Regions from separate parts of the Candidatus Macondimonas diazotrophica genome, predicted to be linked through region 4. Evidence: predicted binding sites of a transcription regulator. Region 4 holds the regulator's gene; each other region holds the start of a gene.
What was found. The regulator sigma-54, encoded in region 4, starts transcription at its own class of promoters, with help from an activator protein. The targets are predictions, from matches to a motif close to TGGCANGNTNCNTGCTT.

Region 1: a site for sigma-54 is predicted at 1,410-1,426, ahead of urtA (urea ABC transporter substrate-binding protein). Genes of this name have one in related genera too.
Region 2: a site for sigma-54 is predicted at 1,076-1,092, ahead of E4680_RS08250 (CmpA/NrtA family ABC transporter substrate-binding protein). Genes of this name have one in related genera too.
Region 3: a site for sigma-54 is predicted at 1,280-1,296, ahead of glnK (P-II family nitrogen regulator). Genes of this name have one in related genera too.

What each region holds. Positions count from the first base shown of each region.
Region 1 is NZ_SRIO01000006.1:72,992-76,200, reverse strand. Features, by position in the region: gene urtB (urea ABC transporter permease subunit UrtB) at 1-49, opposite strand, end outside; gene urtA (urea ABC transporter substrate-binding protein) at 118-1,365, opposite strand; gene E4680_RS06180 (sigma-54-dependent Fis family transcriptional regulator) at 1,584-3,209, opposite strand, start outside.
Region 2 is NZ_SRIO01000009.1:73,202-76,410, reverse strand. Features, by position in the region: gene E4680_RS08255 (alginate export family protein) at 1-911, shown strand, start outside; gene E4680_RS08250 (CmpA/NrtA family ABC transporter substrate-binding protein) at 1,269-2,561, shown strand; gene E4680_RS08245 (CmpA/NrtA family ABC transporter substrate-binding protein) at 2,558-3,209, shown strand, end outside.
Region 3 is NZ_SRIO01000012.1:28,114-31,322, forward strand. Features, by position in the region: gene E4680_RS09600 (YifB family Mg chelatase-like AAA ATPase) at 1-814, opposite strand, end outside; gene E4680_RS09605 (accessory factor UbiK family protein) at 886-1,134, opposite strand; gene glnK (P-II family nitrogen regulator) at 1,374-1,712, shown strand; gene glnK (P-II family nitrogen regulator) at 1,869-2,207, shown strand; gene E4680_RS09620 (ammonium transporter) at 2,251-3,209, shown strand, end outside.
Region 4 is NZ_SRIO01000002.1:5,146-8,354, reverse strand. Features, by position in the region: gene lptA (lipopolysaccharide transport periplasmic protein LptA) at 1-101, shown strand, start outside; gene lptB (LPS export ABC transporter ATP-binding protein) at 98-826, shown strand; gene E4680_RS01575 (RNA polymerase factor sigma-54) at 901-2,352, shown strand; gene hpf (ribosome hibernation-promoting factor, HPF/YfiA family) at 2,380-2,706, shown strand; gene rapZ (RNase adapter RapZ) at 2,791-3,209, shown strand, end outside.

The DNA of each region.
Region 1 (3,209 bases), on a different contig from region 4:
CCTGCATGGCCAAGATGGAACCGATTTCCGACCAGGTGTAACCCGCCATGTGATGCGCTCCTGAACGAGATGAATCCAGTCACCGGAGGCCCGGCCTCCGGTGAGCGCTCGATTCGCTTATTGGTAGCCGGCCGGGAAAGGATTCGGCTCGATCAGTTCCGATTCATAGACCACCTTGGCCTGGCCATTCTCGTCCCATTGACCTACCCGCAGCTTGCTCCACAGATGGTGGTTCGGATGAATCTTTACGTAGCCTTCCGGGGCAGTGTTGAGTTCGAGGCCGGGTGATGCGGCCACGACCTTGTCGATGTCGAAACTGCCGGCCTTCTCAACGGCCGCCTTCCACAACCAAGGGCCGAGATAGGCCGCCTGGGTCACGTCCCCGATGACGCTGTCCGAACCCCACATCTCCTTGAACGCCTTGACAAATTTTTGGTTGTTGGGGTTGTCGAGGCTCTGAAAGTACTTCATGGCGGAATAGAAGCCCTTCATGTTTTCCCCGCCGATGCCCAGGACCTCATCCTCGGTCACGGATATGGTGAGCAAGGTCTGCTTTTCCGCCGTCACGCCAGCCGCCTTGAGCTGCTTGTACCAGGCCACGTTGCTGCCGCCGACCACCGCGCTGTAGATCACATCGGGCTTCCTGAGCTTCGTCTTGTTGATGACCGAGCCGAAGTTGGTATGTCCGAGCGGAAAGTACTCTTCGGCCACCACCTTGCCCTTGAGGACATTCTCGATGTGCTTGCGGGCGATCTTCATCGAGGTGCGCGGCCAGATGTAGTCCGAGCCGATCAGATAAAAGGTCTTGGCATTCTTTTCCTTGGCGATCCAGTCCAGGCCCGCGAGAATCTGCTGGGTCGCCTCCTGGCCGGTATAGATCACATTCTTGGACTGCTCGAGCCCTTCGTAGAACGTGGGGTAGTAGAGCAGGCCGTTTTCCTTTTCGAATACCGGCAACACTGCCTTGCGCGAAGCCGAGGTCCAGCAACCGAATACCGTCGCTACGCGATCCTGGACCAGCAGCTTGCGAGATTTTTCGGCAAAGGTTGGCCAGTCGCTGGCACCGTCTTCCTGGATGATCTCGATCTTGCGACCCAAGACACCACCCAGATCGTTGATCTGCTTGATGGCGAGTTTCTCGGCTTCTACCGATCCTGTTTCGCTGATCGCCATGGTTCCCGTGACCGAATGCAGGATGCCAACCTTGACGACTTGATCCGTGACCGCGAGGTTGGTGGTGTTCACTTTCGCGGTCGGATGGTCAGCGGCCCCTGCAAGGCCACCGGTAGCCAGCACACCCGCGATGATCAGCGCCAGACATCGACAGGATGAAATGAAGCGATGAGAGGCAAGGTGAAGGCGCATCGGCAATCTCCTGAGCAAGTGGCCACAATCGAACAAACCCTCGGGAGCAAGGATCAGGCCAGGGAGATGGTTTGTTTGAAGTACGACCGTATAATATGCAACCATCTGAAATTAAAAGGTTCGCAGCGCGATTTCGGTGTACTTCGATGCACGGGTCGGATGCGCTCACTGACATTGTCACGCTTTGCCGGCCAATGTCCGGGCGGACGACAATCTGCCTATAACGCATCGATCCCAAGCTTGCTCATCCGGTAGCGCAATTGCCGGGTGGTCATTCCCAAACGCCGAGCGGCTGCACTCTGGTTACCCCCACTATCGCGCAGGGCTTTCTCGATGGCATGGCCCTGGGTGTGGTGAACCTTGAGGTAGTGTCGCGGCTCACAATCGGCGGAAAGGCCATGCGGGGCGGAGAGCAGAACGTCCGTTGACGTCTGATCCGGCTGATGCAGTTGGACGGTGGATTCGTCCTGCAAAATGAGCGCGATCTGTGTCGCCGTGACGATCAGACCCTCGGCCATCACGATTGCGCGTTCCATGACATTCTGGAGTTGCCGGATGTTGCCCGGCCAGTCGAAGGATTCGAGTCGCCGCAGTACCCCATTTTCCAAGGTCACATTGCGCTCGTAGCGATGGTTCAGTTCGTTGAGGAAATGCAGCGCGAGGATCTTGATGTCACCGTTGCGCTCACGCAGCGGCGGCAGATAGATGGGGACCACGCTCAGCCGATAGTAGAGATCGAGCCGGAAGCGTCGCTCGTTCACCAGCTGTCGCAAATTGACGTTGGTTGCAGTGAGAATCCGGAAATCGACCGGGATCACTTGACTCGCGCCCACGCGCTGGACCTGCCGATCCTGTAGCACGCGCAGGAGTTTGGCTTGCAACTCCAACGGCATATCGCCGATTTCATCCAGGAACAGCGTTCCGCCCTCGGCCGCCTCGATTTTTCCCTTGCGGGTTGCATCTGCGCCGGTAAAGCTGCCTTTTTCATGACCGAACAGTTCCGATTCCAGCAAAGCAGCGGGGATGGCGGCGCAGTTGATGCAGATAAAGGGGCGTTCGCGCCGATCGCTCTGTTGATGAATGAGCCGCGCAAACTTTTCCTTACCGGTGCCTGACTCGCCGAGCAGGATCACCGGCGCTTCGCTGCGCGCGACTTGCCCGGCCTGTTTCAGCGCTTCGAGCAACACCGTGCTTTCGCCGATGATCCCGTGAGCGAGGCCGTTTTGCCGGATGGACCGCCACAACTGCTGATTTTCGGTGACCAGGTCAGCCGTACGCTGACTGACGAATCGCTCGATGCGCATGATCTGACCGATCATCGCTGCGGCGATGCGCATCAGCATCAGATCATCGTCGAAGCGGTGGCGATGGGCGCCATCCTTCTGGGCAGCCAGCACCGCGATCGGCCGACCCTCTGCCAAAATCGGAACCGCCAGAAAGGCGATGGGGCCGAGGTAGCGTTCGTCCCAGGAGGTGATGCGTGTCAAGTAGATCGGTTCGCTCTGAATGTCGGCGACCAGACCAATGGTGCCGGTGCGCATGACATATCCCGTGACGCCTTGATTGAGGGGAACGGTGTAGCCACCGGAGGTCATATGGTGCGCGTCGAGGCCGTAGCTGTGACGAACTTCGAGATACACGCCACTGGGATCGGGGACGCTCACGCGGCCGCCATTCAGACCGCGCATCTGCGCAAGCAATCGCAACATGGCGACGATGATGCTATCCGGGTCGAGCCGGCGCTCCTGCAACTTGGCCATTTCCAGGATCAACTGGAGATCGCTGTTCGAGCGAAGTGCTGAATCGGGCACAGAAGAGAGCGTCGGATAGAGCGTGCTGGCCTG
Region 2 (3,209 bases), on a different contig from region 4:
ACGGCAAAACCCAATACCCGGTCGTGGCCGATCCGGCGGATACCGAGCTGAATCAAGCCTACCTCAGCTACGGCGGGCTGCCTGAGACGGACATGAAGCTGGGCCGCCAGCGCCTCATCCTCGACAACGCCCGCTTCGTCGGCAACGTCGGCTGGCGCCAGAATGAGCAGACATTTGACGCCTTCACCATCCAGAACAAGTCGTTGCCCGATACCGTTCTGACCTATGCCTATCTGGACCGGGTCCAGAACATTACCTTCGATGAAGTCGAACTCAGCGCTCACTTGTTCAACGCAGCCTACCAGCTCGCGCCCTGGGCCAAGTTGGTGGGCTATGCCTATCTGCTGGACTACGACCTCGATGCCGGTCCAACCAAAGATACCCAGACGTTGGGTCTGCGTGCACAAGGTGCTGTTCCGGTGGGTTCCGGCAAGTTGCTGTATACGTTTGAGTACGCCGCGCAGAACGACTACGGCGAATCGGATTCGACGGTCGATGCGGATTACTACCTCGCCGAGCTTGGCGGGGTGGTGTCAGGGATCACGATCAAGCTGTCACGTGAAGTGCTCGGCGGAGACGGCACTTACAACTTCCAGACCCCGTTGGCGACCAAGCATGCCTTCAATGGCTGGGCTGACAAATTCCTCGGCGACCTGATTGCAGGGGGGCGTGGCCTGCAGGATAACTTCGTGACGGTCAGCGGTTCGGTGATGGGTGTGACGCTTACTGCCGTGGCGCATGATTTCAAGTCCGATGACGGCAATCTCGACTACGGGACCGAATGGGATCTGTTGGCCACCAAGAAGGTGACGTCCAATCTCTCCCTGACCCTCAAATATGCGGACTATCAGGCAGATGACTTTGCCACCGATACGCAGAAAATCTGGCTGATGGGTGAGTTCAAGTTCTAAAGCGATGCGCACTCCGGATGGCTGATCGGCCATCCGGAACGGCGGTGCACCACGATCGTGCCGCATGGGAATGCATCGCACCAAGTCGGACACAGCGACCGAAAGGGAGAACGCTTCAGTGGGCGTGGGGTCGCATAAGCGACTGATTGTCCATATTTATGGTTTGGCACGATGTGTGCTCGTAGACGAATAAGCGGTTCTCGAACATCCAAAGGCGGGTGAACGGGAAACGACAGCAATTTCGCAATTGCTTGGAGGACAAAGGCGTCCTGGACCCCATGCCCGAGGCAAGGGAATCCAGCGACGTTTTTTTTTGGGTTTTGCATGGGCAATGGGTCACTGAGAGAGGCTGAATCCGTGAGTCGATCACCTGATCGGGATTTGGAACTGCGCTGTGTGAGATTGGGGTTCATTCCGCTCACGGATTGCGCCGTGCTCGTCGCTGCGCGGGAGCAGGGCTTCTTCGCGCGCCACGGACTTGACGTCCGGTTATGTCGCGAACCCTCCTGGGCCAACATTCGCGACAAGGTGGACAGCGGCGCCCTCGATGGCGCGCACATGCTGGCGCCGATGGCCTTGGCCGCCGGGCAAGGGGTGCCTGGTGCGGGCATCCGGCCGATCACCACCGCCTTCAGTCTGGGATTGAACGGCAATGCGATTACCGTTTCCCGGGGACTGTATCAGCGCTTGCAGGAGGCCGATCCCGTCGCCATGGCAACACGCCCGATTACGGCGCGCGCACTGAAGACCGTCATCGCCGCGGATCAGCGGGCCGGGCGACCGCCCCTGACATTCGCCACCGTATTTTCGTTCTCGGCTCATGATCTGCAATTGCGCTATTGGCTGGCTGCGGCCGGAATCGATCCGGATCGGGATGTCCGCCTGGTGGTGATTCCACCGCCTCGCGTGGCTGATCACCTGGAAGCCGGTTTGATCGACGGTTACTGCGTCGGCGAGCCATGGAACAGCCAGGCGGTCGCCAGAGCGAGCGGGTGCATCCTCATCAGCGGCCATGAGTTGTGGAACAACGCGCCAGAGAAGGTGTTGGGAATGACCGAGGCTTGGGCGGATGCCCACCCTCGTACCCACCGCGCCCTGATCATGGCGTTACTCGAGGCGGCAGCATGGCTCGATGACCCCGTCAACCGGCCGCAGGCCGTCGAATGTCTGGCGGATGAAGCCTATGTCGACGTTCCGGCCGAACTGATCGCGCGAGCCATGATCGGCGAAGTGGTCTACGAACCCGGCTCAGCGCCGCGTTCGCAACCGGATTTCCATGTTTTTTCCCGCTATGCCGCGAACTTTCCCTGGCTGTCCCATGCAGTGTGGTTCATGACCCAGATGGTGCGGTGGGGGCTCATCGAGCATCCCGCCGATTGGCTGCAGGCCGCCCGCTGCGTCTACCGTCCGGATCGCTATCGCGAGGCTGCTCAGGAATTAGGGTGGCCCAGCCCGTCGCGGGACACGAAGTTGGAAGGCGAGCACCCGGATCCCTGGACGCTCGCGCAGGCGGGACATTCCCTGATCCTGGGCCCTGACCGGTTCTTCGATGGTCGAGTCTTCGACCCCCAAGCGGCTGATCGCTATCTGGGCAGCTTCGTCCCGTTTCCCGTTTCCGATTCATCTCTCTCTTCACAGGAGTCATCATGATCAGACCGTTTTCCTTGTCGGCCTCGCTCCGGCGTGCCGTCTCCACAGCCGCCATGGCGGCATTCATGCTGGGTACCAGTCTGGCGACCGCCCCCCTGGCGGGCGCCGCTGGCGGTGCACTTGAAAAAGAAGATCTCAAGCTCGGCTTCATCAAACTCACCGATATGGCCCCGCTGGCAATCGCCTATGAAAAGGGGTTCTTCGAGGATGAAGGGCTTTACGTCACGCTGGAGGCGCAAGCCAACTGGAAAATCCTGCTCGATCGGGTGGTGACGGGCGAATTGGACGGCGCGCACATGCTCGCGGGCCAACCGCTAGCCGCAACGATCGGGTTCGGCACGCAGGCCGATATGGTCACGGCATTCAGTATGGACCTCAACGGCAACGGCATCACCGTGTCGAATGCGGTCTGGGAGGAAATGAAGAAGAACGTTCCGATGAAGGACGGTAAGCCGGTGCATCCGATCAAGGCCGATGCGCTCAAGCCAGTGGTTCAGAAGTATCGTGCGGAAGGCAAGCCCTTCAACATGGGCATGGTTTTCCCCGTTTCCACGCACAACTACGAGCTGCGCTACTGGCTGGCCGCCGGCGGAATTCACCCCGGGTACTATGCCCCGTCCAAAGGCGATACGTCGGGTCAGATCAAGG
Region 3 (3,209 bases), on a different contig from region 4:
GATGCGGCGCTCGGAAGGGCCGTCTTTTCCAGTTCTCGGGGTGAAAGCCCGCATCGCTCACCGACGCGACTGCTGCCACTTCCAGCGCCTCGGTTTCCGCCAGGGGCGGCAGAATCCCGGGCAGCCGCCGCGCCAGCATCGTCTTGCCTGTCCCCGGCGGCCCGATCATCAACAGGCTATGTTCACCTGCCGCTGCTACTTCCAGGGCGCGCCGAGCGGCGAATTGTCCGCGAACATCGCCCAAATCCTCATCGAACGCCGCTGCAATGCCCTCGTCGAGCATTTCGGGCTGCCGCAGTTCGGTTTCGCCCTTGAGATAGGCACACACCTCGAGCAGGTGACGCGCCGGCCGCAGTGAAAGCCCGGCCACCCGGCAGGCCTCTTCGGCATTGCCCGATGGAAGGATGAGCGTATGCCCCGCGTCCCGGCATGCGATCGCGACCGGCAATGCGGCCCGCGCGGCGCGCAATTCGCCACTCAATGACAACTCGCCGATCACTTCCAGGTTTTCAAGGGCGGCAGCTGGAATCTGGCCGGAAGCCGCCAGAATGCCCAAGGCGATGGCCAGATCGTAGCGACCGCCCTCCTTGGGCAAATCGGCAGGCGCCAGATTGATGGTGATGCGCCGAGCCGGGAACTCGAACCCGTTGTTTTGCAGCGCGGCGCGAACCCGATCACGACTTTCCTTCACCGCGGTCTCGGCCAGACCGACCACCGTAACGGCGGGAAGTCCGTTTGCCAGGTCCACCTCGACCGTAACCGCGGGTGCAAGCAAGCCCGCCTGTGCGCGGGTATGAATGACAGACAGTCCCATTTTCTTTCCCCAAGTCCTTTGGGTGGGTATCGGCGGCATCCTGCCAAGCTGTGAAACCGCGGGCGTCTATCTCACGGCTGAGCACGCTCGAGTGCGGCAACAGTCCGTTCCAGCTCGGTGACCTGCACTCGCAATCGCGCAAGGACCTGTTGCTGAATCTCAAACTCTTCGCGCGTCACCAGATCCAGCCGGGCGAAAGCCGACTGCAGCAGCGCCCTGAAGTTGCGCGCGAGATCGTCCCGCAGCAGACCCGGTCCGGTCGACGCATGTCCGGCCAATTGCTCCGATATCTCGTGAATCCACGCCTGTTGGTTGTTCACGCATCCTCCTTGGGTTCCGCGATGCACCATTTTAGTGCCCCAAAATAGGGCACGCATTCCGTGACGCTCAACTTCACATAGTAGCAATTCACCCCAAATTGCCGCATTTCAATGCTCGCAACGAGTCGTTCCTCCGCCCGAAGCATGGCATGGAACCTGCTTTATGCCTGTGACGATTGGGGCGGATTGTCGGATATCCGTCCGGATTCGCCATTCAACAACCCCCGGAGTCATGACGCATGAAGCTGATTACCGCCATTATCAAACCGTTCAAACTGGACGATGTCCGCGAAGCCCTGTCGGACATCGGTGTACAGGGCATCACGGTAACCGAAGTAAAGGGCTTCGGACGTCAGAAGGGTCACACGGAACTGTATCGCGGCGCTGAATATGTCGTCGATTTCCTCCCGAAGGTCAAAATTGAAATCGCGGTGACCTCCGATCTCGCCGACGCGGTGATCGAAGCCATCAGCAAATCCGCCAATACCGGCAAGATCGGAGACGGCAAGATCTTCGTCTTCGATCTGGAACAGGTGATCCGTATCCGGACGGGTGAAACAGGAGGTGACGCCATCTAACCGATCGACTCGTACGGCTTGCGAACCCGGACTCCCTGCATGACTGCATGGATCCTCCCGGTCCAACCTCGAGTGTGCTGCATATTCCCGACCCGCGTTGCGGTGCTAGACTTCTTGGCCATTTAGGCCCTATCACCCTGCGCAGGAGAGCGATCCATGAAACTGGTGACCGCCATCATCAAACCGTTCCGACTGGATGACGTCCGCCAAGCTTTGGCAGATCTGGGCATTCAGGGAATGACGGTAACCGAAGTGAAAGGCTTCGGACGCCAGAAAGGCCATACGGAACTGTACCGTGGCGCCGAGTACGTGGTCGACTTCCTGCCCAAGGCAAAGATCGAAATCGCTGTTCGTGACGATCTGGTGGATCAGGTGATCGACGCGATCGCCAAGGCCGCCAATACCGGCAAGATCGGCGATGGAAAGATCTTTGTGATAGCAATGGAACAAGCCATCCGCATTCGGACCGGGGAATCGGGTAACGACGCACTCTAGGACAGCCGGGAATGATTTCCTTTCCACCCGTCCAGGAGCAATCATGAATCAAAATCGTCTCCCCTTACTCAGGGCCCTGTCCCTCGCTGGACTGTCCTTGGTGCCGTTTGCTGTCGGCGCTCAGGAGGCAGCCGAAACCCCCACGCTTGACCCGGGCGATACGGCCTGGATGCTCACCGCCACGGCGCTTGTGCTGTTCATGACCATCCCCGGCCTTGCACTGTTCTACGGCGGGATGGTCCGCGCCAAGAATGTCCTGTCCGTCCTGATGCAGTGCTTTGCAATCACCGGGCTGGTCTCGATAATGTGGGTCGTGTTCGGCTATTCCCTGGCCTTCGATACCACGGGAATGGAACAGGGCGTCGTGAATCTCCACTCCTTCGTGGGCGGCTTGTCACGCGCCTTCATGGCCGGACTCACCCGGGAAAGCCTCGTCGGTACCATTCCCGAGTCGGTCTTTGCGACCTTCCAGATGACGTTTGCGATCATCACTCCTGCCCTGATCGTCGGCGCCTTCGCCGAACGCATGAAGTTCTCCGCCATGCTGCTGTTCAGCGCCGTCTGGCTGACCATCGTCTACCTGCCGATTGCCCATATGGTCTGGGGGGGTGACGGTGCGCTGATGTGGGATTGGGGCGTACTGGACTTCGCCGGTGGAACCGTCGTGCACATCAATGCCGGGATCGCGGGTTTCGTCGCCTGTCTGGTACTGGGCAAGCGCAAAGGTTATCCGACGACAGCCATGCCGCCGCACAACCTCACCTACACCCTGATTGGCGCATCGATGCTGTGGGTCGGCTGGTTCGGGTTCAACGCCGGCTCGGCCGTGGCCGCAGATGATTCAGCGGGCATGGCTATGCTGACCACCCAAGTCGCGACCGCCAGCGCAGCGCTTGCCTGGATGTTTGCCGAATGGCTGAGTCATGGTAAGCCGTCCGTGCTGGGTATCGCTTCGGGCGCCGTGGCTGGCCTGGTCGCCGTTACCCCCGCCTCCGGCACCTG
Region 4 (3,209 bases):
GCGTCAACCAGCGCATCCTCGCCACGGGCGAAGCCGGCGGCACCGATCGCGTTCGCATCACGATCCAGCCGCGCACCAGCCAGGATGATGCAACGCCATGAGCTGCGTGCTGGAAGCGGACACCCTCACCAAGCGCTACCGCAACCGCTCGGTGGTCAATGAGGTCTCGCTCCGTGTCCAGGCAGGTGAAGTGGTTGGCCTGCTGGGCCCCAATGGGGCCGGGAAAACGACCATGTTCTACATGATGGCGGGCCTGGTCCGACCGGATCGCGGGCGTATCATGCTGAGTGGCGAGGAAATCTCCGATCTTCCGATCCATTTGCGCGCGCGCCGTGGAATCGGTTATCTGCCCCAGGAAGCCTCGGTCTTCCGCCGGTTGACGGTGGCAGAGAACATTCTGGCGATTCTTGAACTCCGGCCCACGCTATCGGCGACGGATCGCAAGCGACGCTGCCAGTCCCTGCTGGAGGAGTTTCACATTGCGCATCTGCGTGACTCCCAGGGCATGAGCCTCTCGGGTGGCGAAAGGCGACGACTGGAGATCGCCCGCGCCCTGGCCGCCGAACCCAGCTTCATCCTGCTCGATGAGCCTTTTGCGGGCGTCGACCCCATTTCTGTCGTGGACATTCAGCGGATCGTGACCCACCTGCGCGATCGCGAGATCGGGGTCCTCATCACCGATCACAATGTCCGCGAAACACTTCATATTTGCGAGCGCGCCTATATCCTGAGCGAAGGCTCCATCATTGCCCAAGGTGAGCCTGATCAGATCCTGGCCGATAAGACCGTAAGGGAAGTCTACCTGGGCCAAGCATTCCAACTTTGACAGCCTTGCGCCCCACAGCCCCTTCGAGGGAGTAGAATCCGAACAATGATCGCTGCCAACCATTCGTCGTTCCTATGAAACAGACACTGCACCTCAAAATGGGCCAGCGTCTGGCCATGACCCCTCAACTGCAGCAGGCAATCCGCCTGCTCCAACTGTCGTCGATCGAATTGCAACAGGAAATCCAGACCATCCTCGATAACAATCTGATGATCGAGAATGGGTCAGCCGAGGGAAGCGACACGGCCGAGGACGCAGCCAGCGACTACCAGGAGACTGCAGGGGATTCGATGACCGGCCTTGATGCGTCAGCCGAAGCCCCAACCGATGCGCGCGGTGACGACTTAGACCTGGCGTGGGAAGACCCATGGTCGCAGGGCGAGGACACGGTTGCCGGCAGCGGGGAAGCCTGGGACTTCAATCAAACACCCAGTCAGGACGGCGGCGAGCTGCGAGATCATCTGATCTGGCAGATGCGTCTGGGCCACTTTTCCGAAACTGATGAGGCCATAGCGCTTGCCATCATCGACGCCATCAACGATGACGGCTATCTCACCGAGTCGCTCGATGCACTGGTTGGCGAGGTGGGTCCGGACTTGGCCACCGAGCCGGCTGAAATTCTTGCGGTTCTGCAACGGATTCAAGGTTTCGATCCCTTGGGTGTCGGCGCCCGTGACCTGCGCGAAGCGCTGCTGTTGCAGCTCAAGGCGATTCAGCCCAGCGACGTGCTCCCACTTGCGTGCGAGCTGGTCGAACATCACCTGGATCTGTTGGCCAACCGAGATTTCGCCACGCTTCAGCGCCGACTCAAAACGACGGAGGACGGATTGCGAGCGGCGATCGAATTGATCCAGCGCCTCAACCCACGTCCAGGGGCACAGATCTCTCAGAAAACGGCGGGATACGTGATACCCGATGTGATTGTCCGCCGTTCCGGTACGGGTTGGCGAGTCGATCTCAATACGGAAACCACCCCCAAGCTACGCATCAATCGGCTGTATGCCTCCCTCATCAAGCGTGCGGACAGCAGTCGCGACAACGAAACGATGCGTCAGCACCTCCAAGAGGCGCGATGGTTTCTGAAGAGTCTCCAGAGTCGCAACGAAACGCTGTTCAAAGTGGCCTCCAGCATCGTTGAACGCCAACAAGCCTTTTTCGATCACGGTGAAGAAGCCATGCAACCCATGGTGTTGCGCGAAATCGCCGAAGCGGTCGGCATGCACGAAAGCACCATTTCCCGCGTGACCAATCAAAAATACATGCATACCCCACGCGGCATCTTCGAGTTCAAGTACTTCTTTTCCAGCCACGTGACCACCGTCGACGGTGGCGAATGTTCCGCTACTGCGATTCAGGCCATGATCCGCAAGCTCATCGCGGCAGAAAACCCGCGCAAACCGCTGAGCGACAGTAAACTCACAGAGATGTTGCTGGGAAATGGAATCAATGTCGCCCGACGCACGGTTGCCAAGTATCGCGAATCCATGTCCATTCCACCTTCGAACGAACGCAAGCGACTGGTTTGAAGGGGCTGATTACCAAGGGGATGCCAGATGAAAATTGATGTTACCGGCCAGAATATCGAAATCACGACCGCCATCCGTCAATACGCCGCCGAGAAGCTCGAACGCATCCAGCGGCACCTCGATCAACCGCTGGACGCTCATATGGTGTTGCGGGTCGAAAAGGAACGCCATCATGCCGAAGCCAAGATCCCGGTGAACGGCAGCACGCTATTCGCCGATGCCACCAGCGAAGACATGTATGCGGCGATTGACGCCTTGGCCGACAAACTCGACCGCCAGGCGCTGCGTTACAAGGACAAGAATAACGATCACCATCCCCGGGAAGCCCGAAAATCCGAGATTCATAACCAATAGAGCGCCTAGCCCGGTCAAGCCTGCATGCTGCCAGGCTTGACCGCTTCCTTCCCGAGATCGCCACTTCGCAAGGTAACCCCTCTGATGAAGCTTTTGATCCTGAGTGGTTTGTCTGGCGCAGGAAAGAGCGTGGCCTTGCACATGCTGGAAGATCTTGGTCTTTACTGCGTGGACAATCTGCCGCTGTCCTTGCTCGAGGCACTCGTTGAGGATTTCTCCCGGCATGGGGATTTCTCCTCCCAGGGCGTCGCGGTCGGCATCGATGCGCGTTCTCGTGCGCCGGAACTGGACAGCTTCGGCGAATGCCTGGCTCGGTTACGTCGGCGGGGTGTGGATGTCGAGACCATATTCCTTCAAGCCGAACCGGATACGCTGCTCAAACGTTACAGCGAAACCCGGCGGCGTCACCCGTTGAGCAGCACGCAACGGGCGCTGGTCGAGGCCATCGAAGCGGAGCGCAAGCTGCTCAGCCCAATCGCCGAGCAAGCCGATCTGGTGCTGGA